Regions from separate parts of the Paenibacillus sp. FSL R7-0048 genome, predicted to be linked through region 1. Evidence: riboswitches for the same ligand, from Rfam matches in the RefSeq annotation. Region 1 holds a riboswitch; each other region holds the start of a gene.

Region 1 (8,346 bases):
CATCATTTGTTGCGGAAGCAGTGTTCTCTGGCTCTATAACCTGTGTCTCAACGCTACTATTTGCGACCTTGTTTGGGCTCTTCTGGTAATCCCCGCCCCAAAAGAAGGCGATAGCCAATACACCTATGATTAGTATCGCGGTTAACCATTTCTTCTTGTTCATTTCTCTAGTCCCACCTTAAATAATAAGCAAGGGTATACACGCTACCCTTGCTTATCTCTCTAAATATAATTCTATTTGACGTCTGTCATATCATAAAGACGGGTCTGGCCATTAACGAGCCGATCATAGGAAACCAGTGCATACATCGCCTGATCCGTAGCCATAAGATCTACTTCTCCTGGTTGCGCGCCTCCATTGCCTACTCCACCCTGCTTCACGTGATAAAAACCACCTTCAGGTGCAGCAAAACTAAGCAATGCGTCTACTGCGGAATGTCCATTTTTAATAAATCTGGAATCCTTATGCGGGTCAATACCAAGGCCAGTTAAAGCTACAATCACCTGAGCGATGCTTTCGGAATTTGTAGATTCCCAGCTTGCAAAACCACCGTCTGCTGTCTGTGTTTTGGATAACCAAGCAATCCCCCGGTCCACAGCAGCTGTTACTTTGGCGTTGGTTTTGTAATAAGGCGTTAAGCCTTGAATGACCATCCCCGTGATATCTGGATCAGCCGCTGTAGCATTACTGCCTAGTGCCCATCCACCACCGCTGATCTCTCTGCCCAAAATATAATCAATGAGCCTCTCTCTAGTCGTCTGCGTCTTTACATCCTTAACCACTGGAATGTCGTAATGATTACTGTCCAGTGCAATGAGAGCAAACACAGGTCCGTTAATACCTTGCTTAATTACAGTATCAAAATCCGCGAGCGGTTCCAGTAGGTTATAACCCGCCACTTTATCAATATTTTTGTTGATTGAAGTTAATGCCAAAATAACTCTATCATATTCCGTATATTTTACGCTATGCAGCTTCCCAGCTTTTTCTTTAAGAGTTGCTTCTACATTCGCGTAGTACTTAGTGTAATAACTATCTGGAACCTTCACGCCTGAACGAGCCAGCCCGAACACTGTCCAGTCCCCGCCAACCGAGGAGATAACCGGGTTTGTTACTGTTTTTTGCAAAAAGGTAGCTGTGTTCTGAATATAAGAACTAACTGCTTTATTCTGAATAGTCGGACTAACCACTTTGTTCCCACTCTTATAATCATGGGTTCTAGTAGCTACAACAGCCGCCATTTCTCTAGTTACAAGCTCTTTAGGTTTAAATTGATTATCATCACCTAACATCAAACCAGTCGCAACAACGGTCTCTACATCTGCTTTGGCCCATGCCGATACGGTGTTGATATCTTTAATCGCTGTTCCTGGCTTCGTCGCCGGGATGGCCAATGCTCTGACGATAATTGCTGCCATCTGCTCACGAGTAATCTTGTCATTTGGCTTAAATTCATTATTAAAGCCTGTGATTAGACCTGCCTTATGCGCAGCATTCACATATGGATAGAACCAATCACCTAGAGCGACATCCTTATAGGTAATGCCTTTATCACTCTTAATATCAAGTTCTAATGCAGAAACGAGAATCTTAGTGAACTCCGCTCTTGTGATATAAGCTTTCGGATTCACCTGGCCATTATTACCTTGGATATATCCTTTTACTGTAGCTGTTTCAATCGCTGAATAGGCCCAGGAAGAGATCTTATCAGCATCTGTATACAGTTGTTTAATATCATTCGTGTTCTGGGTAGGATCCTTAGGAGTCACTGTTGGAGATGGACTCACATTTGGATCAACGCCGGCTTCCGGATTAGCTCCCCCACCAGGAGCAGGAGTAGCACCAGGCTTAGGCGTTGGGGTTGGAGTAGGGCTTGTAGTTGGTATCGGTGCATTTAGATCCACACCCAAATTCGTAGTATAACGCCACTGAATTCTGTCCCCGGAACTTAGGTCATATGAAGATGCTCCATAATTAGGATATTTCCCATTCACATTATACATCCATCCACTGCCGCTGCCATGGTCAAATTCCCCATCACCAGCTATGGATTCAACATATACACTTCCAAAGTCACTGTTCCAGGAATCTCTATAGTCGATACCGCGGCTATCCAGCACTCTTTTTAGTACAGACCACACTGTGTCACCAGATTGTAGCTCTACCTGTACAGATGGAACAACATATCCCTTATTAATCGTAAGCTTATCCACGGACAGGATTACATATGGTTTCGATGGAGTGGTTCCGCCACCATTGTTGCCACCATTGTTGCCGCCATTTCCTTCACCATTTCCGCTACCATTACCGTTACCACCGTCGCCGCCAGGTGTTTGTACTGCACTGGAAGCATACGCAATGTAGTCAGTGAAGTGATTGGTTTTTACAATTAAGTCATTTCCACTATCATAGGCATACTCAGACTTACCGCTTGCAAAACCTAAGTCATCACTTGCAAATTTTTGAATGGCATGAGGGGTGCCATTTTGAATATAAGCAGCTTCTTTTCCTTTAAGGTCCTTAAAGGTTAACGTAATAAATTGACTAAATTCTACTCTTGCACTACCACCCATGGAAAATGCTTGAAGAATGTTATCAAGCTTCTTGTCCCCAGGAATAATCTGATTCACACTATCTTTTAGTGCAGATTCTGCACCGGTTAAAGCTGAAATCAGTTCAATCGTTGAGGCATCCCCACTCGTAACTTTTGCACCCTTAGGAATGACTACAGATACGTTACCTTTTATGGCCTCTATCTGAGGAAGGTCGCTGTTACTTGGTAAATTGACACTAACCTTTGATTGATTTTCTTCTGAAATAGCTACTGTGATTTCTTTGTTGCTATCTCCAGCGCTGATCGGAACGATATAATCATTAGCGTCATTTGGGATTTCAACTTTCGGGTTCTCCCCAGAAGGTAACGGAAGTTCTTTCGGACCCTCTGGTTGCCCAGGCCCCGGTTCTTCTGGTTGTTCCAGTTGCACATCATTCATATCAAAGAGACGGTTGCTATGATTGATCAGACGATCATAGGACACAAGAGCATACGTACCTTGGTCCGTCGCCATATTGTCCACTTTGTCTGTGAGGATATGCTTAAATCCACCCTCAGGTGCAGCAAAGCTAAGTAATGCATCAATAAGCGAATTTCCACTTTTAACAAATCTAGCGTCAGTGTGCGGATCTACGCCTACACCAGTTAAGGCTACAATTACCTGCGAGATACTCTCGCTGCTAGTGCTTCCCCAGCTTGTAAATCCGCCTTGATTGTTTTGGTTATCGGACAGCCATTGGATGGCCCGATCCACGGCAGCTTTTACATCATCACGGGATGCATAATAAGGTGCAAGAGCTTGCATCGCCATCGCAGTCATATCGACATCGGCTTTGGTTACGCCTAATTCCCAGCCACCAGCTTCTGCTGTACCTTTTTTAACCTCTTTATCTAAAATGTACTGAACTAGTTTTTCTCTTGTGGTCTGTTCTGTAACTCCATCAACTACAGGAATCTCATAGTTATGGCTATCTAGCGCAATCAGAGCAAAAATCGGACCATTATTGCCTTGCTTTTGGATATATTGATAATCAGCGAGTGCTTTTCTCAGATCATATCCCGCAACATTTGTGATATCTTTTCCGATAGAGGTAAGTCCTAATATTGCTCTGGAATTCTCTGTGCTTTTATTGGCGTCGAGTTTTCCATCCTCTTTAATGATTGATGCTATTTTCGTTGCTACATTGTTGTAATAAAGATCGTAATAACCGTTAGGTACTGTATAGTTCGCCCGGGCCAGAGAAAGGATCGACCATTCTCCGCTGCCTGTTCCAAACGTTGGATTCTTTACAGTATTTAAAATATAAGCAAGGTTTTTATCTAACTGTTGTTTGACGGCAACTGAAGTTTCCAGTTTGTAAGTAACCTGATAAGTTACATTTGTTTTGTTTCCAGCTCCGTCAAGAGCCGTTACAGTAATTGCATTACTGCCTGAATTCAGAGTAGCTTTATACTCCCCATTTGCAGGTGATAAAGTAACTCCATTCAGCTTCACTTCTGGAGTAATGTCACTATATACATTGTCTGTGACAGCTACTTTGAAGCTTATTTCTTTATTGGATACTTCCTGTTTATCTTGTATGCCACTTACTGTAATAACAGGGGGTTCTATGTCTAATGCATTATTAAGACCGACAAGCGCATGATCTACACTTATTTGAGAGCTTGCCATGTTTTCGAGCACGGAATAGGCTTCATAAACTGCCGATTGCACTACTGGTCTGTCCAAAATAGTTTCTTTATTAGGGGCACTGTTAATCTCGGCGATTTCCGCAGTTAAAGCATCCTTATTGGCAAGTTGAACTGGGATTTCCCCCCAGCCGCCAAGATCAGAACCATAGCCATAAGTGGTGAACTGAGTTCGAATGATGTCACCGTCTTGAGGCTTATAATCGGTCATCCCAAACGGAGGAAACACATTATTTACTGCATACATCCAACCCGACATGGAGGTGTAGTCAAACTGACTTAACCACTCGGGGTCTGCTTTAGTGCTGACTGTATTCCCATCGGCTGAAATCATATCTAAAATATATTGTGGAATATTGACTTCGCTTCTGCCACTATCTTTAACTTCTGATAAATAAAAACCACTATCTATATTTCCTAAATATCTATAATTCCCATCACCTAGCGCACGTGTTATTAAAGATGCGCCATTATCGCCTTCATAAATCGGAACTTTAATAGGTTCCTTAATATACCCTTGGCCTAAGGTGAATTTCTCTACGGATACAGATACATACCCTTTAAGGGTAGAGCTTGCTCCATCTGCTTGAGCCGGGATTACACTTGTAGAGAATGTCGTAATAAATACAGCTACAATAAGTAACCACGCTAAAAACTTATTTTTCTTCATTTTTCCATAACCCTTCCCTTCATACCTATGATAAAAAACAGAATAAACTTTCTCATAACCACAAAAAAACCACTCAACATAAACGTCAAGAGGTTAAGATAGTGAACCACAGTAATAGCTGGCAAACACTATTCAAGCACCTCTCTATCGATCGTAGAGTTTGATGGTGTAACAGAAAAAGGCAGATATTCTGGCTCAAGTATCATCACCCTTGCTGCCTTCCCAGTTTCCCAGTGGCATTTTGCAAGGACTCCTCTTTCACAGCGGCGGGACCGCGCGGGATTCACACCCGCTTTCCATTTAACCAATCTATGATTGTACTTCCGCAACATTCATAGTTGGCACCTATTTCTAATTTTAAATTTTCATGCTTCATCATATCTAATATATATGCTTTTGTCATGTTATATTTCTTTTTTGTATAACGGGCAGCTAGAGATAATCCTATTGAATAACCAATTTCTACGAGTAGGGTTATTCAAATAATTTCTTTATCCAAGTGTGGGGTAAATTAATTTAAATCACTAATTCTTATATGAATTTACCACAAATTAGTAAGGTACTCGCTAAGTGTATTCTATGTTAGGGTATATTCAGAAAGCGTTTACAAAATAAAACTGGAGGTGTTTGTATTCATCTAACCACCGAGTACAGCGTCAAAGCCAGGTCCAAGCATCCTAAATTTATCTCACAAAGGAGAATTCAATGACTACGCGAATCCAGAAATCCTTCTTATCATTGACACTTGTCACCGCTCTTCTGCTCTCTCTGTTCTCATCCATGGCCGCAGCTGCAACTAAGGACGAGCAACAAGCTAAGGCAGCGCCAAAGAGTAAGATCCAATCCTATGTAGACGAAATGCAGCCCGGATGGAACCTTGGCAATACTTTAGATGCTACAGGTGAGGATGAAACCTCCTGGGGCAATCCACGTGTGACCCAAGATCTTATTAAAAAGATCGCCGCTCAAGGCTATAAAAGCATTCGGATTCCTGTGACCTGGGATACTCACATGGGTGCGGCACCAGACTATACCCTAGAAAAGGCCTACCTCGACCGTGTGGAAGAAGTTGTCGGCTGGGCACTGGACGCCAAGCTTTATGTCATGATTAATGTCCATCATGATTCCTGGCTATGGGTAAGCCATATGGAAGAAAAACACGATGAAACGCTGGCGCGTTATGATGCAGCCTGGACTCAAATTGCCGATCGCTTCAAGGACAAATCCGATAAGCTGATGTTCGAGAGCATAAATGAGCCTCGGTTCACCGATGGTGGAAGCACGGACGAAGCAAAAATGGAGCAAATGCTTACTGAACTTAATAACTCTTTCTATCAAATCGTGCGGAAATCCGGTGGGAAAAACGACCTCCGCCCACTTGTATTACCTTCATTAGAGTCTTCACCTACGCAAACAAGAATGGATCATCTCTATAAGACGATTACGGCTCTGAACGATCCAAATATTATTGCGACCGTTCACTTCTATGGCTTCTGGCCTTTTAGTGTGAACATTGCCGGCTACACCACGTTTGAAAAAGATACAAAAAACGATATCACTCAAACTTTTGATAACGTTTACAATACATTTGTAGCTAAAGGCATCCCTGTCATCGTCGGCGAATTTGGTTTATTAGGTTTCGATAAAGACACGGGTGTGATTGAACAGGGCGAGAAGCTTAAATTCTTTGAGTATCTGACTTATTATTTGAAAGAAAAGAAAATGACTTCCATGCTCTGGGATAACGGGCAGCATTTCAACCGTAAAACTTATAAGTGGTCTGATCCTGAACTCCACAATGTATTAATGTCTGGTCTGAAGGAGCGTTCCTCCAGCACCGAAAGCGATTTGGTCTACCTAAAAAAAGGTGCACAAATCAAAGATACCAAGGTTAAGCTAAACCTGAACGGCAATAAGCTAACCACCATTAGTGCCAACGGAAAGTATCTGACCAAAGGTAAAGATTACACCTTAAATGGTGAGGAGCTTACCCTCAAAGCCAGCCAACTCAAAAAGCTCACAGCTTCCCAAAAATACGGTGAAAATGCCGTGCTGACTCTGAAATTCAACAAGGGTGTTGCGTGGAGACTTAAGGTCATTGTGTATGACACAGCTAAATTAAGCGATGCAAAAGGCACGACTGAATCCTTTGCCATTCCGACCACCTTTAATGGTAACCAGCTTGCCACAATGGAAGCTGTGTATACCGCTGGTGGCAATGCAGGTCCGCAGGACTGGACTCCATTTAAGGAATTCGGCAATACCTTCTCACCTTCTTATAACACTAAAGAAATCAAGCTGCTTCCCGCGTTCTTTAAAGATGTTAAAGACGGCGAGGTTATCCTGAAGTTCCACTTCTGGAATGGGGATATTATCACCTACAAGATCACGAAGAGCGGAACAAACGTTGTAGGAAAGTCCTCTTAAGCATCGGTCCTGTTAACAACACAAATAGGGGTGTCCCTTCAGGGAACATCCCTATTTGTATTCTACCTATCACATATAAACCTCATCATACGAAATTATCATCAATCGATAAATTAAATATACGCCAAGATAGGCTCCGGTAATAAGAAACATTGGATTCAAAAATATCGCATGGATCGAGGTCATAAACACAGCGCGATCTCTTAATATCTCGTAAATCGCCAAGGCGGAAATATTTCCAAAGATAATCGTACTTAAGATCGAAACAACATTGAAAACCATACGCCACTTTATCGATTTCCCCTGTAACATCAGCATAACAATGGGAACAAGAATACTACCAAGTACGATTAGAAATTTCATCCAGCTCACCTCGGTAATTTTTTAATCGTCCAGTTCCACACTTTCGATTTGTCCGTCTGCATTTACCGTCCACTCGATTTCAACGCCATTGTTCAATCCGAGCTTGTCTTCATCTTCAATGACTATATGATCAGGAATCGTTAAGGTTTGCTCTTTACCGCCCTCCACTTGAACAGTAACCTGTTTACCCTTAACCGCAGTGATCCTTCCGTCATATTCAATCTGCTGCAAAACAATCTTTTGATTCGGATCTGTGATGGTGACCCGCTTGCCTCCGTCAGTTAGCAGCTCAACCTTTTTATGATAGTTATCTTTTAACGAAACCTCCTTGATAACTCTCTGAATGCTAACCCCCTCTGGAAGTTTCCCAGTATTTGAGCCGGGTGACGCAGATGTTAGGGGTTGTTCTGTTGCGTTATTCGTAGGTACAGGTGTAGTTGCTTCTGCAGAAGGTGCTGCGGTTTCTACTTGAGCTGTTGGAGTAGGCACTTGAGTCTCATCCGCTGCTTTAGTGCATCCACTTAGCAATACCGTACATGCACAAATACAACAAAGAATTGTAGCCCTGGTAAAACGTTGTGTTGTTCCTTTATTCGATATCATCTTTTACCCCCGCATTTTAATGTATTTTTTTCTCTATAG
Region 2 (8,346 bases), 340 kb from region 1:
TTTTTGGCAAAACACAAAATATTAAGTATAATGTTATTGTCGAAACGCTAAGGCGTCTGTACAGGATGGCTACCTGGCACTGATGATGGCAGGCCAAGCGCTTTATAAAGTTTTCTTTATGTGTATTTATACTTTAGGAGCGTGGTTATCTATGAAAATTAATATTACCGCACATTTTAACATTGATATTACTTTATCTCTTCATCTGTTAGCCGTAGCCAGTCTTGCTTATGAACTCAGTTCACTGACGAGCTCGTGAAATTCGAGCGAAAAGTATCTGTACTAAGACACCTTGTGGTGTCTTTTTTATTTTTATAGTAATTACCATCTAACCGATCTGCCCCCGCAAGAGAAAAGCAGCTTATGCTGCTCCTCCTCCACCATTCTTCATTCTGATTGCTGTCAGCTTGCGCCACACCTTCCATCTGCTCGACAGTGACCACTAGTCATACCGTTTTCATTAGCGATTTCGCGCCATGTCTTATCTTCCTTGATACGTTTCTCCAGAAGAACAGGGAACGGCATTGGCTGTCCATCATATTCGACTTCAGGAAAGATTAGGCCATTCATCAATAAATATCACTCTGGATACTTATTCACATGTTCTCCCCAATCTGCAGGAAGCGGTGCCCCGATGTATCGGAGATTCTATTCTAGGAACCCGAAAAGAAGTGGAGAAAATTGACGAGACACCCACTTTACTCGGATAAAGGGTAGAAGAATGGAAGAAGTCAGGGGGATTTAACGAAAAATGGCACGGTCCCGGAATCCCGGAAAACCGCGCCATTGCGCCATTCTTAGATATGCTGGTGAAGGGAATTGAACCCCCGGCCTACGCATTACGAGTGCGTTGCTCTACCCCTGAGCTACACCAGCTTAACGCTGTTTTTCTGCCAAACAAAAAATATTATACAACTTTCAGCCAGAAACGCAAGCCTATTTCTCCCTGTTTTCCGCCCTCCTAAACTGCTAATCCACCTGTAGCTTACGCTCCACAGACTCTAACTTTCCACGGCTAGTAGAGGGTTTATCGCGGCGGTCGTCTATTTTAAGTGAGGTAGAGACACGTTCTGCACCTGCGGCAAAAGGAGACTCATGCAAAGCCTCTACCGCGGCAAAAATGCGTTGCAGAGGCCCTTCGATGATCGTACCCATAGACGTAAGTTCATAAGTAATCCCTTCTACTGTCTTCAGCACCCGCTGCATATCCGCAACATAGCTGCTAAGACTGGTACTGCCTGTTCCAATTGGAATAACTGTAACTTCAGCAATAGGCATGAGAATACCTCCTCGAAATTTTATAGTAGCTGTCTCCTTCCATTGTAACAATTCCACCGCTCTGTCACAAACTAAGCAAGATTATCCTCCCTTATCTCTTCTATTTCTTCTGAATACTCCAAAATATGACTTTGGGCTAAGAGTATTTTCTCATGAGCAAATTCTAGGGTCATCTGCACTATATTTATGGACTCTTTGTGGCATCTTTTCGGACAATTTATGAATCATTTTGCATCTCCCTGTGGATCAATTGTGGATTACTTATGGACAGCCTGTGGATCATTTGTGGAGTACTTTTAAAGAACCCGCTCCCCGCGCGGGTTTTCTAAAAAACTGTTTACAAACACAACATCTTGGGTTATTTTTATCTAACGACAACAAAATATAGTGGAGACAGGCGCTTTGATCCTTAACCGGATTTAGAGCTTAATAGGGAAGCGCGGTGAGAATCCGCTGCGGTCCCGCCACTGTAACCGGATGGCCTTCTTAAGCTTCTGGGAAGCTTGAGAATCCACATCTCCCGGCAAATGCCACTGAGGGTTAGGAACACCCTTGGGAAGGCGCCGAGAGATCCCACGGAAGCCAGGAGACCTACCTGTTTCGACGACACCAACTATTGATGCCTGCGAGGAACAGGGATGGTGTCCGCATGCGGTCATCTACGTAGAGACCTCTGCAAATATCCGTGTGGATATTTACATAACGCATCGGGCATTTTCTGCCATCCTCGGGTAGGGGATGCTTTTTTTATGTAATCTGAACAAATATACGACTGCTTATAGCAGTCCAACTTCTTATGGATATATGGATTTGATGATAGATGTTTTTCTTTTATACTGAGAGGAGAGCTGTACAATGACGTTGTTGGAGAGACAATTTAATGGAGTAGAAAATGCACGGGAAGTTCTTTTAGAAGAGCTCATTGATTTAGGCCGGGATATTATCGACAGTCGGGATATGGACCTATTGCGCGAGAATGCCAATTTGAATGGAGAGAGTTTCTCCGGTAAAATGAGCAAGTTCGGCAGTGAATATTCAAAATGGTACGCCCGCAATTTTACGATGCCGCCACAGCTAGTGCAGGCTATTGATGACAATGTCGTCTATGTGCATGATCTGGATCAATACGCGATTGGAACGACGAACTGTATTTTTATCCCGTTTGATAAACTTCTCCGTGAAGGTTTCAATACCGGCAACGGCAGCGTTCGTCCTCCGAACTCAATAATGACAGCTATGTCTCTGGTAGCGATTATTTTCCAATCCCAGCAAAATGCTCAATATGGTGGTGTATCCGCCAATAAACTCGATTACGATCTGGCACCTTATGTAACCAAATCCTTCGCCAAGCTGTTCCGCAAGGGTCTGGATTATTTTGAAGAAGGACAAGCTGACGAATCTTTGGGCGAGATTACGATGAGCCGGACCGATCTGGCGGAGTCATATCCAAGAGCGTTCCGTTTTGCACTAAAGGAAACCGAAATCGAAACCCTGCAAGCGGCTGAAAGTATGGTACATAATCTGAATACCATGTCCAGCCGATCCGGTGGACAAATACCGTTTACCAGCATCAACTACGGTACTTGTACTTCACCAGAAGGTCAGCTTGTGATCAGTTCTCTGCTAACCGCAACTATGAACGGACTTGGCAGCGGAGAAACACCAGTGTTCCCGATTCAAATCTTCAAATGCAAGCAAGGAATCAATCAACAGCAAGGCGATCCTAACTATGAACTGTTCCTAAAAGCAGCTGAATGTTCTGCGCGCAGACTATATCCAAACTTCGCTAATCTGGACGCTCCGCTCAACTTGCAGTATTATGATTCAAGTGATCCTGATACGGAGTTCGCTACAATGGGCTGCCGAACCCGAGTGCTCGGTGACCGTTTTGGGCGTAATCATTGCTCTGGGAAGGGCAACCTTTCCTTTAATACACTAAATCTGGTTCGGCTAGGTCTGGCACACGGCACAGTAACAGGCAGACGTACCGTCGCAGACGAAGCTGGCTTCTATGAAGATCTAAATCATTATATGGATATTGCGCTGGAAGGACTTCTCCATCGCTTCCACATCCAAACCGCACAAAAAGCTAAAGCTTCCGATTTCATGATGCGAGAAGGCGTTTGGGAAGGCGGCGAACATCTTGCACCCGATGACACTGTAGGCGATCTGCTGAAGCATGGCAGTCTGTCTCTTGGCTTCATCGGTATGGCGGAATGTATGAAAGCTATGTACGGCAAACACCATGGCGAGGATATGGAAGTTCATGCCAAGGCGCTGGCTATCGTGCGTCATATGCGGGACTATTGCGATCGGAAAAGTGAGGAACTGGATCTTAACATCACCCTGTTCGCTACTCCAGCAGAAGGTTTGTCCGGTAAATTCACCAAAGTTGACCGCAAGGTACTGGGTTCCATTCCGGGCGTAACCGACCGTGAATATTATACGAACTCTTTTCACATCCCTGTATACTTCGATCTGGGTGCTGCTCAGAAGATCAGCTTGGAAGCTCCTTTCCATGAATACTGCAATGCCGGGGCTATTTCTTATGTCGAATTAAACGGCAATGCCCGCAACAACCCATCGGCTTTTATCAAAATCATTAAATATGCGCTCGAACAACAGGTCAGTTATTTCAGCATTAACCATCCGATTGACCGCTGCTCCAGCTGTGGATACGAAGGCGTAATTGGGACAAACTGTCCTTCCTGCAACGCAAATGAGAATGATGTGCACATCCGCCGTTTGCGCAGAGTTACAGGTTATTTAACCGGCGACTATCAGACCCGCTTTAATGCCGCCAAACAAGCTGAAGTTCGGGATCGCGTTAAGCATCTATGAATATTTGCGGTTACTATCCGGAGTCGATTAACGAGGGAGAGGGCATGCGGGCCGTCCTCTTTCTCAGCGGCTGCCGCCATCGTTGCCCGGGATGTTTTAATCCCGAGACATGGAACTTTAAATATGGAGAAGTCTTCACCTTAGAACGACAACATGAAATCATTGCAGAAATCGCCGCTAACCCTTTGCTGGATGGTCTGACACTGGCAGGCGGCGATCCTTTTTTCTCAGCAGAAGAGTTGCTGGGGTTCATTCATGAGCTTCGCACTGTACTGCCAGGGTTCTCAATCTGGATTTACAGTGGTTATACGTACGAAGAACTTACAGCCCTTCCCGGTACGCCGGAGTGGAATCTACTTAAACAGTGTCAGGTGTTAATAGATGGAAGATTTGTAGAAGAACTGAAAGATACTACGCTTCTCTACCGGGGAAGCTCCAACCAACGCATTATCGACATTCCGGCCAGCATGAACGGCTCGGAGGTCTTTCTGTGGCAGCCTGCTGCGCTATAATATATCAATTTTTGATATTGAAAATTAATTTGAAATAAGAAGGGATGAACTAACCATGCCGCAATTCGTAGTAAAACCGGATAATCGCCAACTGGCTTTTGATGAGAACCGTCTCTCCGTCTACGCTGACCGTATTCTGGAAGGTCTCGATCAACTAAATAAAGAAACTTTGCTGCGTGGAGTGAATTCCAAACTGCGTCGTGACTCGGTAAGCGGAGAAGAAATCAGCAACGCCTTCACCATGAGCGCTCTAGAGCTTGTAACAAAAGAAGAGCCTAACTGGAAGTTCGCAGCTGCCCGCGCCCTTCTGACTACCCTTTATAAAAAAGCTGCCGTTCATCGCCGCTACAAAGCTTATCCAGAAGAGCCTTACGGTGAATTGTATCCACTAATTACGGATCTCGTGAAAAAAGGAATCTATCGCGAAGAACTTCTAAGTCATTACACCAAAGAACAAATTATCGAACTAGGCGGGTGTATCGATTATACACGCGACCTTTTGTTTGACTATATCGGTCTGCTTACGCTATCCGACCGTTATTTGGCGCATGATTTTGACGGCCGTGTAATGGAGCTTCCACAAGAACGTTATATGATTATTGCTATGTACCTGATGCACCGTGAGCCAGCTGAGAAACGTCTTGAGCTTGTAAAAGAAGCTTATTGGGCTATGAGCAACATCTATATGACTGCTGCTACACCTACAATGTCCAATGCCGGCAAAAAGGTCGCTGGACAACTATCCAGCTGTTTTATTGATACTGTAGACGATTCCCTAGAGGGTATCTTTGACTCCAATACAGACGTAGCACGTCTTAGCAAAATGGGCGGCGGCATCGGCGTTTACCTCGGAAAAGTACGGGCACGTGGTTCGGATATCCGTGGCCACAAGAACACAAGCTCCGGTGTAATCCCTTGGATTCGCCAGTTGAACAATACAGCAGTCAGTGTAGACCAGTTGGGCACACGTAAAGGTGCTGTAGCTGTTTATCTTGATGTATTCCATAAAGATATTCTCGCTTTCCTCGATCTTAAGCTGAACAACGGTGACGAGCGCATGCGTGCACATGACGTGTTCCATGGCGTCTCCCTGCCTGACCTGTTCATGGAAGCTGTAGAATCGCGCAGCCATTGGAACCTCTTCTGCCCTCATGAGGTGAAAAAGGTCATGGGCTGGACAGATAAAAATGGCCGTCCACTAGGATTGGAAGATTTCTACGATGAAGAGCTTGGCAAAGGTACTTTCCGTGAAAAATATGCTGAAGCTACAGCGAACCTGGAATTATCCCGGATCACTGTTCCTGCGATCGACATCATGAAACGGATTATGAAATCACAGCTAGAAACAGGTACACCGTACATGTTCTACCGCGATACCGTGAACCGGACTAACCCAAACCGTCATCAAGGTATGGTTTTCTCCTCCAACCTGTGTACAGAAATTATGCAGAATCAGTCTGCAACAGTTATTGAGCAAGAAGAATTAGTAACTAAAGATGGCCAGACCCGGATCGTTATTTCCAAAATCCCTGGCGACTTCGTAGTCTGCAATCTGAATTCGATTCACTTAGCACGGGCGATTCCAGCTGGCGTATTAGAAAGACTTGTTCCGATCCAAGTTCGTATGCTTGATAACGTAATCGACATTAATAATATTGAAGTTCTGCAGGCACAATACACGAACAGCCAGTACCGCGCAGTAGGTCTCGGCACATTCGGCCTGCATCACCTATTGGCACTCAAGGGCATTCGTTGGGAATCCGATGAAGCCGTAGAATATAACAATCATTTATATGAACATATCAACTACCTGTTGGTTCGTTCGAGCATGGAGCTTGCCCGTGAAAAAGGCCGTTATCCGAAATTTGCTGGATCCGATTGGGAGACTGGCGCATACTTCACTTCCCGCGGTTATGTTAGCGGTGAGCAAGAAGGTAAATATGTAACGACTGAGCAATGGCGCGAGCTGCAAGAAGAAGTAGCTAAGGACGGCGTACGTAACGCTTGGATGTTCGCCATTGCGCCGAATGGATCTACATCGATTATTGCCGGCTCCACCGCCAGCATTGATCCGCTGTATGAACTGCTTTCCTATGAAGAAAAAACAACTTATAAGATTGCTAACCCAGCACCGGATCTGTCCGACAAAACGATCTGGTACTATAAGACAGCATTTACGATTGACCAAAACTGGTCGATCCGCATGGCTTCTGCTCGCCAGCGTCACGTCGATCAAGGTCAAAGCTTCAACCTGTATGTCCGTCCTGACATCAAGGCTACCGAGTTCCTGGAACTGCATCTGAATGCCTGGAAGGGCGGCTTGAAATCAACTTATTATGTGCGTAGCCGTGCTTTGACTATAGAAGAGTGTGAATCTTGCGCTAGCTAATTATCTTAGTGCCCTGAATAGAAAAACGATGATGAATTTCGTAACTGCGAGGAATGTTTGGGCTTCCGGCCGCTGTTGTCATCAGAGGTCTAGATCTTTACCGCTATTAGCGGATGACATCCGATGACAGCATATGCTTTCGATGCGAGCTTTCCTACGGAAAGCTTTCGGGCGAACGCTGACGCTCCTACAGCTCCAAACTTCCTCTCCGTTACTCCATCACCGTCTTTCTATGAACAAGACACCAAGAAAGATTACCCGCGCAAAAAATGGAGGGATAAGAAATGCAATTACAAAAGATTTTTAATACTGAAGCACCTAACCAATCCACACGCATTATCGACGGTGAATGCTCAGGTATTCTGAACTGGAATGATATTCGCATGCCTCATATGTACAAGCTGTATAAGGTACTGCTGCTTAATCACTGGATCGCGGATGAAATTCCAATGTCCAAGGATGCGCAACAATTCCCGATGCTGGATGCCGAGGAACAACGCGTATTTAAGATTAATATCTCCCTACTCGCTGTGCTGGATTCGATGCAGACGATGTTCGTGAGCGACGTGAAGCGTTATTTCACCGATTCCTCTTTGGAAGCTATCTCCGCTATTATCGGGCAGCAAGAAGTGGTGCATAACCAATCCTATTCCTATGTTCTTTCCTCTATCGTGTCGGAGAGTGAGCAGAAGGAAATTTTTGAATATTGGAAAAAAGATCCTGTCCTGCTGGAACGTAATCAGTTTATCTCTGATATTTATCAAGAGTTCCGTGATAACCCTACGAGACAGACCTTTTTCCATGCGCTGGTAGCAGATCTCATCTTGGAAGGGATTTTCTTCTACAGTACTTTCGCCTTCTTCTACAATCTGGCCCGTGACCAGAAGATGATGGCAACTAGCCAAATGATCTCTTATATTCAACGTGACGAGAATCAGCACTGCTACTTCTTCGCAGAAGTATTTAAGCAGCTGCTTGTAGACTTCCCTGAGCTGAACACCAAAGAAAACATGGATTACGTATACCGTACCATCGACCGCGCGGTAGAGCTCGAAACCAACTGGGCTTATTACACACTTACTAACGTGCGTGGTATTGATCTTAACGAGCTTAGCGACTACATCAAATATACAGCGAACAAACGTCTGACTTTGATGGGTATGGAAAAAGCTTATCAAGGTGTTGACGTTAACTGTATGCCTTGGATCAAACCCTTCTCCGATGATGCGCTTAATGCTACCAAAACTGACTTCTTCGAAGCTAAGTCCCGCAACTATGGTAAGGTTGGCGACGATAACGGATTCGACGATTTGTAAGACCGGATAT
Region 3 (8,346 bases), 4.2 Mb from region 1:
CTCCCGCTGCTGTCTCAGCTTCTGTTGAGGTGCTCTTATCCGCTAATGTAGCTTTCGAAGATTGCTCAGTGGTTGCTGCAGCAGAATTACTCGTATTTCCGCCGTCACCAGCTAATTTGTCTGCCGCCGAATTGTTATCACCCGAGCCACAACCTGCCAATACCACCGCAAGAATTAATAAACATAAGTAATGCAGACCCCATTTGCGCATTCTCATTCCTCCAAAAGTGTAGTGGTTATCCCTAGCATTGTAACGTTACGGAATGTCATGTTCTGTACAGATCTCTTCCGTCTCTCATTTCTATAACGCCCCAAAACTTGGAAGGTTGCACTGGAATATGGAATTTCGGTAAATTTCTTTTGGTTTTTCTTGTTGAATACACAAAAAGCCGCATTTCTGCGGCTCTTATTGGACATATTTTTGATGTGGGAAGGTGACCCGAAAGTTAAAGAACTTATTTGCTTACAAACTCATTATTTGGTACAATTACCACGTCTAACCTAGTAAAAAAAGCCAAATACCCTCTATTCATAATGAATGAGGGCGTGACACGGCTTTGTTGAGACAAGCTCCACCTTGCTGAACAGAGCCGTTCATTGAATGATACTATCAATTACTATAAGGGGAGGTGAACCCTCATGGCAAAAGACGTAGTTTGTGAAGTTAACTCCTGCACCCACTGGGCAGAAGAGAACAAATGCAGCGCTGAATCGATCTTCGTAGCTTTCCACAGCTCCCAAGAACCAAAACGCGCAGAAGAAACAGATTGCAAAACTTTCGAAAGTAAATAAGTAAATGCCTGAAGGGACCCTCCACGGTTCCTTCTTTTTCTTTTTCATTCTAACAAGATTGAGAATTATTATCAAGTAGCTGATTATAAAAAAATAAGTGAACTAAAAAGCCAGGGTAAATTACCCTGGCTCTAATTTATTTATGTCTATTTTGATGCAATAACCCCTGACTTTTCCCTCGCAATAGCAGCAGCGCTTACCATGTTACGTAGTGCATCCTCTGTCTCCTGCCAGCCACGTGTTTTCAGACCGCAATCCGGATTAATCCAGAACTGTTCAGGGTCCAGCACCCGCAGCGCACGATCGATATTCGCCGTCATTTCTTCTACAGCCGGAACCCGCGGGCTATGGATGTCATACACTCCAAGACCGATTCCTTTATCATAGGCCTGCTCCTCAAAGCTGATAATCAGCTCCCCATGGCTACGTGAAGTCTCAATGGAGATTACATCAGCATCCATAGCCGATATGGAATCGATCATGTCATTGAATTCGCTATAGCACATATGCGTATGAATTTGTGTCGTAGCCTTCACATGGTTCGTAGCAACGCGGAACGACTTCACTGCCCAGTTCAGGTAATGCTCACGGTCTTCTGCCTTAAGCGGAAGTCCTTCACGTATAGCCGGCTCATCCACTTGAATCATTTCGATGCCTGCATCTTCCAACGCTTTTACTTCATGGCGAAGGGCAAGAGCAATTTGATTGGCTACCTCTTCCCGGCTGAGATCATCACGTACAAATGACCAATTGAGGATAGTTACAGGACCCGTCAACATTCCTTTAACCGGAAGCTTCGTCAACGATTGTGCATAGACACTTTCTTTAACAGTCATAGGCTGTATAAATGCAACATCCGCGTAGATCACCGGTGGCTTAACGCAACGGGAACCGTAGGATTGAACCCAGCCATTACTAGTAAACAAGTATCCATCCAGCTTTTCTCCGAAAAACTCCACCATATCTGTACGCTCGAACTCACCGTGGACCAGAACATCCAGACCTAGCTTTTCTTGGAAGGTAATTGCATCCGCGATCTGCTCACGAACAAATCCATCATAACGCTCCTGATTCCAGACCCCTTTACGCCATTTCAATCTCGCCTGACGCACTTCTACTGTCTGCGGGAAGCTACCAATTGTAGTGGTTGGCAGAAGTGGAAGCTGCCATTTCTCTTGCTGCACCTTTAAGCGTTCAGCAAAAGGCAAACTGCGTTGGTCCGGCAAAGCTGCAAGTGCAAGCACTTGCTCCGCCACATCCTTACGGCCACGCTCAGGTAGTGCGCGGAATGCTGCAATAGCTTCACGACTAGCGGCCAGCGCTGCTTTAGAAGCTTCTCCTTTATCTGCGAGGGCTGCTCCGAGCAAACTAAGCTCTGCAAGCTTCTCATCGGCAAAAGCTAACGCATTCTTAACTGTCGCCTTCTGCTTCACCTCACCTTGAACGGTGACTGGGACATGCAGCAGACTGCAAGAAGGCTGAAGAATAAGACGATCAAGCGGCACATGAACGCTGAGCTTTTCTACCAGTTGCAGCTTAGCGTCTAAATCGGAACGCCAGATGTTCCGTCCATCAATAATTCCGGCACCCAGCCATTTGTCCTTCGGCCAGCCAAGACGTTCGATAGAAGCCAGATTCGCTCCACCATCGTGCACAAAGTCAAGACCCAAGCCTTGAACAGGCAACTCTAGCAGTGCCTCCAACGGTTCAGCAGCTTCGAAATACGTCTGTAAAATAATATTCAAGCCCGGCACGGAGCCGGCAATTTCTGTGTATATCGAGTTAAGCAGTGTTAATTCTTCTTTACTTATGCCTGTAACAATCGCTGGCTCATCGATTTGTACCCAGCTTACCCCTTCTTGCTTCAGTTCCTGTAGCAGTTGAACATAGACTGGAACAAAACGTGCAGCAATCTTGGCGATATCTGCCGCTGCGTAACCTTTGGACAGCTTAAGGAAGGTATACAGACCTAAAAGTACCGGTTTACCTTCAATCCCTGCCTGCGATTTAGCAAAACGATAAGCCGCTAGAGGTTTATTTTCAGTCAGGCGTGGTGTTTGTGTGCCGATCTCTGGAACGATATAGTGATAGTTCGTATTGAACCATTTGGTCATCTCACAGGCAGTAGCCTCAGTATTACCACGGGCCATTGCAAAATAAAGATCAAGCCCGATGTCGCCGCCATCATACGTGTACCGTGGAGGTACAATTCCAAACATAACAGCCGTATCCAACACATGGTCATAAAAAGTAAAATCATTCACCGGAATAAGCTCAATTCCTGCCTCTTGCTGGGTCTTCAAATGCTGCAGCTGAATTGCTGCCATTTCGGAGCGGAATTGCTCTTCATTTATTTTCCCCTGCCAGTAGGCTTCCAGTGTCTTTTTCCACTCGCGGTTCTTTCCGATTCTCGGATATCCAAGATTACTTACTTTTACTTTATTCGTCATCTCGATACACTCCCTCTTCCATCTCTTATTTCAAACTCCAAAGCTACTTGCTTTCCTATAAAAAAGAGCGCCCTTCCCTAAAAAAGTCAAAGGGAAAGACGCCCATGATATACCCATGGTTAACGTCTAACACCTCCCTATCTTCCGTAGGTGAAGCAGTGCTGTTGAAACAGGCAGGTCTCCTGGCTAGCGGCGTCAACATCTTGAGCAGTCTTCCCAGCAGTAGTAAATTGCCAGTGACCTCTGTTGCTCGAGATTCTTCCGTTACAGTGGCGGGACCGCATCGGCTTCGAACCGAATTTCCCTATTAAGCCTACCGAATTACTATTTTCCGGTCAGCACCTGTCTCCGATATCATTCATCATTTGAGTGTCTTAATCTGATGTCATCATACGTGAAAGCCCCAGCAATCTGCAATAGATTACTGGGGCTTCTGTTATATCGATTCCTTATAACGGACTTAGAAAAATACGAAATATACTACAGCAGCAAGAATTATACGGTATATAGCAAACGGTAAGAGCTTGATACGATTGATCAGTTTTAAGAAGAAACGCATCGATAACAGCGCAAATAGGAAGGCACTAATAAAGCCTGCAATAAAAAACGGCAACGCGTCCATGGTGAAATATTGCCAGTTTTTCATCAGTGACAACAGACTGGCACCTGCCATGATGGGTACTGCCATAATAAACGTAAAATCAGCAGCGGCACGATGGCTCATCCCGAGGAGTACTCCACCAGAAATCGTCGAGCCCGAGCGTGAAAATCCAGGCCATAACGAAAAACACTGTACAAGACCTACACCAAGTGCCTGTTTGTATGTAATCTGATCTACACTCTCAGTTCTGATCTTCTTCGGCCCAAACAGATCGGCAATAATCATTAATATAGCCCCAATCACTAGACCAATTAACACTGTTGAGGTAGAGAATAAATGCTCATCAATATAATCATTAAACAGAACACCTAACACACCTGCAGGCACTAACCCTACCAGAACCTGAGTCAGCTTGAGATGCCCGCCCTGCTCCAACTGCGGTAGCTCCTCTGTTACAGGATCCAACTGCTTACGGCTGAAACGCTTTAAGCCTAACAAATCAATGAACCGATTTCTAAAGATCACAACAACCGCTAATATTGAACCCAGTTGAATAACTACTTTGAAGGTATTTGCTGTATATTGTCCAAATAACTCCTGTGATTTCAGCCACATATCATCAACAATAATCATATGACCCGTGGAGGATACTGGAGCAAATTCGGTTAAACCTTCAACAAGCCCCAAAATAATGGCTTTAATAATCGTTAATAGCTCCATTTGTTTCCCTCCTTTTTAATAGTCATTTCTATTATCAGTCCACTACCCGCTTAGCCCTCAGTGTTCATTCTCCGGCTGCGTTTGCGGAAGTACAGAAACCCAAGAATAACTAATCCGCCAGCAATTAGTACATAGACTACATTGGAGTACACATCCATGTACACGGCAATGTCTTCCCAGGATTCGCCCAATACCGCGCCAATAAGCACAAGCAGCAAATTCCATCCCAATGTGCCAATCGTTGTGAAGATCATAAATACTCCAAATTTCATGCCCGACATTCCCGCCGGAATCGAAATCAGACTGCGGACCAGCGGAACCATCCGACAAAACAATACAGTCCAGTAGCCATATTTATCAAACCAGGCGTCAGCCTTGTGGATATCTTTTTTACTGACCCTAATTAGGCTACCCCAGCGTTCAACCAGTTTCTCTAACCGGCTCACATCCAATAATCGGCCAATATAATAGAGAATTACTGCACCCAGTAGTGAACCAGCCGTGGCAGCAATGATTACACCAGGGATCGTCAAGCTCGTCGTAGTCGTCATAAATCCTCCAAAGGGCAGGATCACTTCTGAAGGAATTGGTGGAAATATATTTTCAAAGGCCAGCATCAGAAAAATACCGAAGTAACCAAACTGCTCCATAAAATCTGTAATCCATGCTTGCATCTTGTTACCCCCATTTCTCATATCAAGTTCTTCTTCAGGTTGCGTAAATAGCGGCTGCGAATAAAAAAGAAGTATAGTCCTTGAACAGCCAAATATCCGAGTAACACCGCGCCTGTCTCCGTTGCGATAGATAAGTAGAACAACCGTTGAAGCGCAATAAAGGCAAACACACTGTGTAAAATAGCTATTCCGACCGGCACAAAAAACAACAAAGACAGCTGAATCGTAACTATTCGATTGAGTTCTTTATCCGTAAGTCCCATCTTGGACAAAGTGGAATATTGATTGCGATCATGATCAAGATCGGTATATAACCGGAAGTAAAGAAAGCTGCCTGCCGCAATAAAAAAGACAGTACCCACCAGCAAGGAAGCAAAAAGCATTGTGTTATACAATGTTTTCTGAAGCTCAAACAGCGTGCCGCTGATCACAATCGCATACGGAGAATCACTTTCATAGGACTGTTTGCCTTTATGGGCAAGATCAGCTGCGATACCTACCGTCTGCGGAAAATCCTCTACATAAAAACCTGTATAAAGATCCGTCTGCACGGGATCAATAGCACTGTAAAGCTCGTCACTGATCACGACACCACTAAAATCCCCGCCATCTCTACCATCCAGCTCCGGCAATAAATATTCGGCAATGGGGACTTGCTCGGTATAACCTATTTCTTTAATGGCAAGTCCTTGCTGCAAGGAATAGACCGCTTTTACTCTGCCTTCTGTTAAACTGCGATCCCGCTGCGAACCAATCATCACCAGACCTTCGTTGCCCACCAGAGCACGCTCATCTGTTGGGAAACCTGCACGTTGCAGGGCGAGATTATAATCACTGAAAGCAATCAAGGGAAGGCGTAAAGTGCGATCGGGTCCAGTCTGAGCTTCGACCTCAGCATATTTAATCGGGATACTAAGCGCTTCATAAGGGAGTCCGTGCGTCTTGAGCTCTTCCTTAATTTCGTTCAGATGCTGATCAAAGGGTACACCCGTCTGATTTCCTTTGGCTACATAACCCACTGCTGCAGGATAATCCAATTTCAGCTCTCTGGAAAGTGTATGTATCGATGCAAATACCCCTACGGAAGTGAAGGAGACTGCGGATACAATCGTCACCATAAAAAACATTCGGCCATTCTCTTTCCAGCGGTAGGACAAACCGGATAAAGTGATGATATTCGTACGATGCCAATACAAGCGCCGAATGTCCTTAAGCAGCTTAACCAAACAAATACTTAGCTGGGTATAAAAGAGATACGTCCCGATAACCGTAATCGCAACGACCGGAAACATGACTTTCTCTACGGAAGCAGCTTTTGCAGTAGCCGCCATATAATAACCACTGATCAGCAGTACAGCAGAAATAATAGATAATACAAAGGATACTTTGGGTTCTTCTTCTGCCTTACGCTCTCCCTGAAACAGACGCATCAGTGACTCATTGCCGATAAAAACAAAGGTGCAAAGCGATATCAGAAAAAACAATAACACGAAGCTGCAGATCGTAAGCACAAGTGCCTGCCATGGGAGATGAAAGGTTAACAGGGGAATTCCCAAAAAAGTGGATCCGATCATCAAAAATAATTTGCCCAGAAGTAACCCGAGAAGGGTACCTGTCAGGATGGCAGAGGTGCCGATCATCATATTTTCCAGAAAAACCATGGTGTTCAGCTGTCTCTTCGTCATTCCGTGCATCAATAAAATTCCGAACTCCATCTTGCGCGACTGCAGGAAGGATCCAACGGATACGAGTACGAACAAAGAACAAAAGACATAAATAATTGCCTCTGCCACCATCATCGTATGAGCCGCCGTACTATAAATTAAGCTCTTTGAAATATCCGGATGGTAAATAAACAAAGCGCACACGAAAAAGATCATCACCGAAAAAGCACTGACGACAAAATAAGCGGCATATTTGCGTTTATTACGTGTTACATTCCTATAAGCGAATTGCCGAAAGGTCATGGCTGGTTCCCCCAAGCAGAGACAGCATATCAATAATACTTTGGAAGAAAGCGCCTCTATTACTGCCCTTGTACATTTCACTATAGAAACGTCCGTCTTTAATAAAGATGACCCGGTTGCAAAAGCTTGCAGCCACTGCGTCATGTGTGACCATCAGTACCGTAGCTCCTTCTTCCTTATTCACCTCTGTCAACATATTCATGACTTCCCCTGAGGCTTTGGAGTCCAGATTGCCTGTGGGCTCATCCGCCAAAATTAACGATGGACGATGAATCATCGCCCGGGCGATAGCCGCCCGCTGCATTTGTCCGCCTGAGACCTCGTACGTGCGCTTCTTCAGCAAATGTTCGATGCCAAGCAAGGTAGTGACCTCTTTCAGCCTGCTCTCCATCTCTGGGACACGAGCACCTGCAAGCGTCAAAGGTAATACGATGTTTTCCTCTATAGTGAGCGTATCCAGTAGATTAAAATGCTGAAAGACGAAGCCTAGCTCATGACGGCGAAAAAGCGCCTTTTCTTTTCTGCTAAGCAGATTAGGATCTCGGCCGTTGATCAGAATCTGACCGGAGGTCGGTTGGTCGATGGTGGCAATCGTGTTGAGCAGCGTTGTTTTCCCGCTCCCGGATGGACCCATTATGCCAACAAACTCCCCCTTTTCTACAGAAAAGCGGATATGATTCAGCGCCTGAGTGGACACTTTACCCTCATATATTTTTGATAAATTATGAACATCTAGAATGGGCAAGTGTTACCTCTCCTTCTTTCGACTGGATTGCCTTCATTATACAAAGTGTACACATAGGCTGCTATTTCTGAAACTTACAATGCCCTTACACATTTGTAAGGTTTGTTATATGCTGCTCCCTAAATACAATCCGCACGGTGGTCCCGCTTCCTTCTTCGGAACGGATACTCACCTCATGTCCAAGCTTGCCGCAGATCTGCTTCACGAGATATAAACCCATCCCCGTAGATTCCTGGAAGGTTCGTCCATTCACCCCGGTAAAATAAGCATCGAACACGCGCGGCAGATCTCCTGCTGGTATGCCTACTCCTTCATCCCGGATCTCAAGCACAGTCTGCTTATCTTCCGTGACCATCCCTTGGAAATAAACATGTTTGCCCTCTTCTGTCGTATAACG
Region 4 (8,346 bases), 690 kb from region 1:
ACAAATTAAAGTTGGAAACAAGTTGCTTGGTCAAGATGGTAAATTCTATAGAAATCCAAGTAATATCACGCACATACCTGTTGATTTTGGGAGGTAATAATTTTGTTGGATTATTATAAATCGTTGCCTGATTACATTTCCACAACCCAATTAAGAGAGTTGTTTGAGGAATTCATCTCGTCGAATAGTTCAAACAAAAATGATATTGGAGTTGCATTAGAGTCATTAGTTGAATTAGCAGACAGACAGTGGCATACGTATGAGTTAATCGACTCTGAATTAAGAAATAGGGTTGAAGAATGGATAATTGGTATTTGTAATAAGGAGTCGTTACATGATATTGAGCTAATCTCATTGATTATCGGACGGCTAGGTTTAGTAAAGGTTTATATACACCTGAAAAATTTACTAACTGGTAATGTGAGAAATGAGATTAGGACAGTTATTCACGAGATAATTGATGAGTTAGACGGTCATGTCGATGACCCTTATCATGGAATGAAGTGAAAAAATGAACACCTTGATTGGCTACGTGCCTTTCAAGGTTGTTTTTTCGTGCGGCTACCCAGTGCCGAATGAACCCATCATTCAACCATAACACACTTTACCCATGAAATACCGTTATAAGAATTTCATGATTTATGTTGTACGCACATTATTGCTTGAAAAGTATAACCTAAATAACGCTAGTTCGTAACAAAAAGGGTCGATTATGGTCAGATACCACCATGATTGACCTGTTTTTGTTATCTACGTTATCCTCTTTTTTTTCAAATCAATTGCACCTGTAAATTAGCTACTGTGATAGCCATAGCGAGAAGATACTTAATCATAAGGTTTTTCACAACTTAATGAATGGATGGCTCGATCATTACACTGACAGGACGTAATTTAACATCTTGCATAGGGAAGGTCATGTGTTAAAGGCTAGCCACCGACTCCCTCATTACTATAATACAAACGGCAAATACGTCAAAAGTTTTGGCCGTGGGGGAATGCATGAACAACATACAAATTTCTATTGATAAAGTTTCACTTGAATATCATGGAGTGACAGTGAGCTTTTACAATCAACTCGCACTGTCATTTCGAGATTGGTTTGATATTAAACCAACTATACGTCACAAAGGTTATGTATACCAATGGCATCTAGCAATGGATGATGCTTATCTTTATTTGCGGTATCAACCATGGTGTCAGAAAAAATCAAGGAAGTACACGTTACAAATTGAAACTCATCCAGACCACTTAGTTAAGTTTCAACGCTTGCTTGTTACCTTATATAAACATTCGCAGAAAGTATACCTTAACCGAATTGAATTGGCTTTCGATATTCCATATCCAATGAGCAATGAGCAATCTGTTCATTGCTTCCAATACGGGTGAAGGAACTCGATATTTTGGGCGAAAAGACCAAAGAAAGCAACATGCTTATTGCCATAACTATGATAAAAAGTTAGAGAGGAAATGGAAAGGAATTGAAGAAGTGGTGGAACGAACAAGAGTGGAATTAGTATACAGACCCGTTGAGAAAATACCTTTAGAAAGTATCATTCAGTATCCACCTAAGTTCAATGATTACTATACTTGTAGCATCATTATGGATTTGGAAGCTGTTAGGGTGGAAAAAAGAGCCATGATACTAGCATTACAAAATGGCTTAATGCTACCCGATGAACTAAGCAAGCATCATCGGGCATCAATAAAAGAAATGATGTCCTCACAGCAATTAGTTGATTTCGATGGCTTGCCGCTGGGCATTAGGCAGATTTAATAACGATAATCTGTGCTTTAGTTTGCGGCAAGGTTAGTCATCTTCCAGTACAAGAAGTTCGTTTAGGCTGATGTTGAGTGTTCGGCAAATCTGTTCCAAGGTGTCGAAGTAAGCTGCATTCACTTTATCGGAGCAGAGATGGCTAATTGTACTCGGTCGAATGTTCATTCTTCGTGCAAGTTCTCGTTGACTAATTCCTTGTGTTTCAAGGATTTCTTTTATTTATTTTGAACAGTTTGATAATGATGTATTGATCGATGCTGTATTATTTCCTGGTGAGAAATAAAATAACAACATGTAAAAACGAAAAAATATGTTGTTCTAAATGTATTAGATTCTGGATTATCATAATAACAAATAAACCTCCCAGTATGTGGGAGGTTTATTTGTTATACAAAATGTAGCGATTTGCCAGAATCGAGCGGAAGCCATTGCCGGTTAAAGAAAGTAGAGCTTAAATCGGCATAATATGTAGTAACGGGAAGGCGACATTTTAATAAGGAACCAATATGCATGAACGAAAGATGATAAATATCTTGAATTATTGTTTCGATTGGTAGTGATCCCTTTTTCTTGATGATTTTAATTGGTTGAGCTGTACCGACACGAGGATGAGGATTAGTAGCGATGACATACGCTAGATCGTCTCTAACATAGCAAAGCCCTGGTTTTGTTTCCCAACCTTGCTTATCAACGTTTAGAGCCATACGACGATTCGTTTTCTTGATAATTTCTACCATGTCATATTCTACACCTAAACTATTCATCACTTCGTCTAGACTATCTAAATCTTCTCTACAAAAACCATCACGATGAAACGTAATATGCTTTGGTCTTTCATTGTAATGTTGATGATATTGATCTATCGCTGAGTACACAATTTGGCACATAGTCTCATGGCGGATTTTTTCGCCGGCTTCATTAGAGGTATTTGCCCTACTGGACAATACTCTGCCGTCTTTTCCTACGATCTGTACAATACCAGTAGAGTGTCTGCCAGCTTCATGAGATACATCTAGTCCAATAAAACAATCGGATGATAGGGATGAATTTAAGATCCACGGTTGAATGCCTGATTTAGAATAAAGCCCCAATAATATATTGCCTAGAATGTAGTCATTAGCTTTTTGAAGAGTTTCCATAGTTATGAACTGAGTCGGTACTGAAGAATTCCCTCCGAACTCCTTCTTTACCGTGTCATACCACATGCCTGAAATTTTTTCTGGGATTATCACGAGCGTCAACTCTTGAAATGAATTTTTCGTAAGCTCTTTAAGCAGGATGGCAAGTTGGTGTGGATTTGTGAAATCAATAGATTTGTTCCGATAGGCTCCTGATTTTTTTAAGATTGATAATGGTACACCCCATTTATGGGATAGCGCATTCAATTTATCATTAAAGTCAGTTATGACATCGAGTTTTGTGTCTATCAGTTCTGGGTATACAAGTAAATTAACGGATAAAGGTTTTGAGGCTACTACACCGCCCTTATCAAGTCCATATTTAAGCTGTGTTTGAGTAACATTTTTTCCGAATTGAAGAGTAGGATTTGACAACTCCAATATTTCATACCCAGCTTGCTGGACTAGGAGCTTTTGTCTATTAAATTTAATTTTATCAGTGCGTGCTAATATTTTTTGTATTTCATCCAGCAATGTTTTAATTTTTTGATTTGCGTTTTGTTTATAAATTTCTGATGTTTGACGCACTACACTAGAAGGAAGTGACTCAAAAGTAAGCTCTTTTTGTAGCATAGCTGGTGCATAAGCAATGCGAGTTCCATTAAATGCTTTTAGATAGACAACAGGCATACTCTGTTCAAGTTTATCAACTTTCCAAGCTTGCTTTCGTTCTTTAGTAAAATAACTAACAACTGATTGATTAAGTTCTGGAATTGCATCATTGATTGTAGAATTGGAGATTTCCACAAACTCATAATGAAGATTGTTATATATATCAATTACTCGATCGCCTTTAAAAATTGCGTTTGATTTTATTAAATCATATACCGATGCATTTGTACGATAACTATGATTTAAATCAAAACCAATGGTAATTTTGCCCGTATAGCCTACAGTAATATCACATTGTATAACCCTATGTATTGAAATATTTTCTACGACTTTTTCAGCTTTTAACCACGTGAATTTCCGACTTCCAGCAGCAATTTCTTTTTTTGGCTGAACACTTTCAATAGTTCTTAAAAGTAATCTTTCCAAGATAGTTCTCTCTGCTAGGATAGTGGGATTAATTGAGCGAATTTCATATTGAGTGAATGTGTACTCACCCCAATTTTCAATAGGTTGCCAGCTTGCAATATAGTGATTGAAAAAATCGATAACAAGCGACCTGTTTAATTTTCTTAAATCAAAAGAAGCATTTCCGTTTTCTGTATGTTGTTCAAATACATTACGCACAGGTAGCGTATATAAATGAATATTTAGAACATTTGTATTCGTGTCTGATTCCCATTCTGTAAGTACGTAGTGTGTTAGTGGTGTATTCATAATCTGTTCTGTTCACTCTCCCTATTGGCCTATACCGCAAAATCCATATGGCATATTTTAACTATACAATATATCCCATGCATCATCTATAAGCATCTTTAAATAAGGGTTCTAAGATATTATTTTATTACAAGGTGATTTTACATCGTATCATGTCCATAACGTCAAGAAATTCGATAACACCGGAGAGGACATGGAGGATCTGATCTCCATCGGCACCATCGGCCTGATTAAAGCTATTGAGAGTTATCGTCCAAACAAAGGAACCAAACTAGCCACATTTGCAGCACGTTGTATTGAAAACGAAATCCTGATGCATCTAAGATCCTTGAAGAAGACTCGTAAAGACGTATCCCTGCATGATCCAATTGGGACGGACAAAGAAGGTAATGAAATTACACTTATCGATATCCTTGGCTCCGAAGCGGATGATGTCATTAAAGAAGTCGATCTTAAGATCGTGAAGAGTAAGATATATCGTAACCTAGATATTCTGGATGACCGGGAAAAAGAAGTTGTCGTTGGGCGGTTTGGATTGGATAGGGGTGGGGAAGAGAGGACACAGAGGGAGATTGCTAAGGGGTTGGGGATCTCGCGGAGTTATGTTTCGAGGATAGAGAAGAGGGCGCTCATGAAGCTTTATCATGAGTTTTATAAGGCTAAGCGGTAGGGTCTTCTAAGTTATGAAAAAATAGAATTCGATAGACAGTAGAGATTTGAAAAGCGACTTTTCTACGGAGAAGTTGTTTTTTTATCGTTAACATGATGGGGAATTTTTCCCTTTGCACTATGGATCATCCCATTGATTAGGAGAGGTTTGATGTTGTGTAGGTAGTCTGCGCAATCTCTACTGTGTCATCATACTGCTACTCCCCCTATTCCACTCTCTATCAATGGTGGAGTGATTTTTGTCTAGTTACTTGCCAATCTGTGATTGGTCCATCCCAAGCGAAGTGAATGACTGCGTTCGGTTTTGTTAAGGTGTGTGTAACTCATGGTTTCATTCTCCCACGCAATGGATGTGGTGGTAATTCCATTATACGAATCTTCCTTAGGTGTTTTTGTCTGTCGCACTTCATAATAATTCATGGTATATTATTCCTGTTAATATTTATGGTGATTGCATAGGAATATCCTATCTAGCTTAAAAGGGGAATGTTGGTGAAATTCCCACGCGGTCCCGCCACTGTGAACGCACATTAAAATTCCATCATTAACTGCTTAATGTTAATGGTGGGTTTTTTAATGAACTGCGAAGCCAGAATGCCTGCCATAAATATATCCAACGAATCCCACGAGGATGGGAAGGAGGTTTTTTTATGTCTATATTCAATAGTGAAACTCTTTTATAGAATTACTTTAATAAAGTACTTGTTACATTGGAAATAATGTTGTTAATAAATTATTAATGGTAAAGGTTCATTTGGAATGAAGTAATTATTAGTTAGTTTCATGTTGTCGATGTATAGATTTCGGACAAAAATAAAAAAAAGTTACGGTTTGATTAAATGAAAGTATCTTTCAATATCTAAGAATTTGTTGATTTTTTTATGAGCTGTTTGGTTTTACACGATCATTTGTATTGTCTGTTTAGTTATTTTGCTGGATCCGAAGTTTATTATCCCAGTCATCCTATCTAGTATCGTAGATAACAACTAATTAACTGGAACTATTTATTAAATGGGAGAGAAAAATAAATATGAAGAAATATTATTCGTTATTAATTATCTTATTTCTTTTAGTTATATCGATTAGTCAGTTATCTTTAGTGAGTGCGGATGGTGTAAATCAACAAAAGGAGTTAATTGCACCTGAGACACAAATAATAAGCATATTGGAGGATTCCTCGTTAAAGGTGAATTTAAAAAACATTATTAGAGAAGGGAATTTTTTTCATTTAATTAGATTAGTAGATTTTGATAGTAATAAGGTGATAAATATAAAGAAATCAATTGAGAGGGATCAACTGATAATTAGTCCACAAATTGAATTGAAAGATGGTCATGATTATACATTACATATTCCTCCTTACTCACTTGAGGATATAAATGGAGAAAAATTAAATGATAGCTACTTCCTGAAGTTTCAAATTGTTAGCAATGAGAGCGCTAAAAAAAAATTATTAATAGAATCTATATCTCAAAATAATAACTCCAAAATCATGTCTTTAAATGAAAGCGCAAAGAGTTTACCCTCTACTTTAACTCGGGGTGTTTTAGAACATGGGGAAATATATGCTGGTATAGATAAAAGTGGTTTTATAGAAAAAAATGGGAATCTATGGTTATGGGGAAGTAATGAAATGGGACAGTTGGGGGACTTTATTACTCCATCTAGCAATAAACCAGTTCAGTTGGCTGGAACCGATGTGGTGTCGATGAATAAAGGATTTACTGGTGGAACTTTTAGTTCATATGCTTTGAAAACTGACGGTACAGTGACGGCTTTCGGATTCAATTATTATGGTTTTTTGGGTTTGGGACCTGCTGGAGATCAGACTGATTTTGTTGTCTCTCCAACTCCAATTTCTGGATTATCAAATGTAAATAATATCAGTAGTAGATTTTACCATACCCTCGCTGTTAAATCTAACAGAACAGTGTGGGGATGGGGAGATAATCAACGAGGGCAAGTGGGAGTCGATAGATTAGAACTTATTACAACTCCGGAACAAATTAAAGGTGTTAACGGGGTTGGGAATCTTATGGATATTATTGCTGTTGATGTTGGTGAAATACATTCTATAGCACTTTCGTCAACTGGAACTGTTTATGTTTGGGGAGGCAATAATCATGGTCAGTTAGCAAATGGATCTCTTAATGATGAGAGTTTCCCTAGTAAAGTGCAAATGGGCTCCAGTAATGCTTCTTTGTTAACAGGAGTTAAAGCTATTAGTGCTGGGGACAATTTCAATTTGGTTTTAAAAGAAGATGGAACAGTATGGGGCTGGGGGCAAAATGATAAAGGGCAGCTTGGAGACGGTACTACAGTAGAACGGCGCTATCCAGTCCAAGTCAAGGGCCCAAACGGAGTTGGTTTATTAAATAATGTAATTGCTATTAGCGGTGGAAGTAATTATTCATTAGCACTAAAGTCAGATGGAACAGTATGGAGTTGGGGAGAGAATAGCATGGGCCAACTTGGAGATGGCACAACTTTAGGAAAACTTACTCCTACTCAAGTAAAAGCGATAGGCGGTAAGAGTTTTCTGAATGATGTAATAAAAATAGATGCTGGAAATTCGCATAGTATAGCACTTACTAGCTCTTCATTTATTACGTGGGGGAATAATACAGAGGGTCAATTAGGGAATGACTCATTAATTTCTTATTCAAATATTCCAGTAACAGTTCTACAACCTTCTATTAGACAGGATTACGAATATATTTATGATTCCGCTAATAGGTTAACAGCTATTATCATTCATAAAGGGAATATCAGCTACCGCCGTGACTTTGTATACGATAGTAATGGTAATTTACTATCTGCAATTACAAAGGAAATAAAGTAGCTGTATAATAGCGTTTCAAAATAATTAGTTTGAAAAGAAAAAATAGAATGTTTTTCGTGATGAGTAATCAAAATGATTTGTGGGGAACTAAATATTCTTTGTTACTCAATCGATGGTCCTCTCAATTTATAATAATAACACTGTTTTTGGAGCGTAGTGTTTTTTTAGGATATGTAAATTTTATTCCGACTACCTCTCCAGAATAACCTTATGCCAACTATATTATGGTGGATGTAAGTAGCAAATCATAACCACAAACCCTATATGTCTAAAACTTGACATTCAATATACATAAGATGGAAAAGGAGTCTGATAAAGAGGAGTAAAGATTATTCGTCAAAATCGTATATGTTTAGTATCTTGGTGCTTTTCGTAAGACGTCTATCTAAAGGGCGGTTTTGATAGCACCCAACAGGGGACCTTTCCAACATGGACGATAGTAATGGTCAAGACGATTTAGAGGATCCATGGATTAAGGGGGAACGTTTAAGTTCTACAAGTTGGCGAATTCGAATTCCTTTCTTTAAACATAACAATGAAACAGGAATGTATAT

The links. A riboswitch is a leader RNA that binds a small molecule or an ion and turns the genes downstream of it on or off. The one in region 1 is predicted to bind cobalamin.
Region 2: it holds a riboswitch for cobalamin, as region 1 does, so the genes downstream of both, NSQ91_RS02455 (anaerobic ribonucleoside triphosphate reductase) here and NSQ91_RS03920 (S-layer homology domain-containing protein) in region 1, are expected to answer to the same signal.
Region 3: it holds a riboswitch for cobalamin, as region 1 does, so the genes downstream of both, metE (5-methyltetrahydropteroyltriglutamate--homocysteine S-methyltransferase) here and NSQ91_RS03920 (S-layer homology domain-containing protein) in region 1, are expected to answer to the same signal.
Region 4: it holds a riboswitch for cobalamin, as region 1 does, so the genes downstream of both, NSQ91_RS06935 (RCC1 domain-containing protein) here and NSQ91_RS03920 (S-layer homology domain-containing protein) in region 1, are expected to answer to the same signal.

What each region holds. Positions count from the first base shown of each region.
Region 1 covers NZ_JBBORF010000001.1:898,736-907,081, reverse strand. The annotation lists gene NSQ91_RS03925 (DUF4430 domain-containing protein) at 1-163, opposite strand, end outside; gene NSQ91_RS03920 (S-layer homology domain-containing protein) at 235-4,914, opposite strand; cobalamin riboswitch at 5,078-5,278, opposite strand; gene NSQ91_RS03915 (cellulase family glycosylhydrolase) at 5,620-7,341, shown strand; gene NSQ91_RS03910 (transposase) at 7,411-7,704, opposite strand; gene NSQ91_RS03905 (hypothetical protein) at 7,726-8,307, opposite strand.
Region 2 covers NZ_JBBORF010000001.1:560,214-568,559, reverse strand. The annotation lists gene NSQ91_RS02470 (hypothetical protein) at 403-570, opposite strand; tRNA gene NSQ91_RS02465 (tRNA-Thr) at 805-876, opposite strand; gene NSQ91_RS02460 (MTH1187 family thiamine-binding protein) at 970-1,278, opposite strand; cobalamin riboswitch at 1,657-1,891, shown strand; gene NSQ91_RS02455 (anaerobic ribonucleoside triphosphate reductase) at 2,134-4,119, shown strand; gene nrdG (anaerobic ribonucleoside-triphosphate reductase activating protein) at 4,116-4,631, shown strand; gene NSQ91_RS02445 (ribonucleoside-diphosphate reductase subunit alpha) at 4,687-7,020, shown strand; gene NSQ91_RS02440 (ribonucleotide-diphosphate reductase subunit beta) at 7,305-8,336, shown strand.
Region 3 covers NZ_JBBORF010000001.1:5,096,898-5,105,243, forward strand. The annotation lists gene NSQ91_RS22775 (DUF4349 domain-containing protein) at 1-211, opposite strand, end outside; gene NSQ91_RS22780 (DUF1540 domain-containing protein) at 640-792, shown strand; gene metE (5-methyltetrahydropteroyltriglutamate--homocysteine S-methyltransferase) at 939-3,242, opposite strand; cobalamin riboswitch at 3,398-3,603, opposite strand; gene NSQ91_RS22790 (undecaprenyl-diphosphate phosphatase) at 3,703-4,563, opposite strand; gene NSQ91_RS22795 (DedA family protein) at 4,614-5,237, opposite strand; gene NSQ91_RS22800 (FtsX-like permease family protein) at 5,255-7,204, opposite strand; gene NSQ91_RS22805 (ABC transporter ATP-binding protein) at 7,179-7,949, opposite strand; gene NSQ91_RS22810 (sensor histidine kinase) at 8,035-8,346, opposite strand, start outside.
Region 4 covers NZ_JBBORF010000001.1:1,591,377-1,599,722, forward strand. The annotation lists gene NSQ91_RS06900 (RHS repeat domain-containing protein) at 1-97, shown strand, start outside; gene NSQ91_RS06905 (hypothetical protein) at 103-507, shown strand; gene NSQ91_RS06910 (hypothetical protein) at 1,000-1,386, shown strand; gene NSQ91_RS06915 (hypothetical protein) at 1,352-1,774, shown strand; gene NSQ91_RS06920 (helix-turn-helix domain-containing protein) at 1,808-1,996, opposite strand; gene NSQ91_RS06925 (Piwi domain-containing protein) at 2,164-4,281, opposite strand; gene sigK (RNA polymerase sporulation sigma factor SigK) at 4,400-4,951, shown strand; cobalamin riboswitch at 5,379-5,570, shown strand; gene NSQ91_RS06935 (RCC1 domain-containing protein) at 5,981-7,792, shown strand; gene NSQ91_RS06940 (GBS Bsp-like repeat-containing protein) at 8,222-8,346, shown strand, end outside.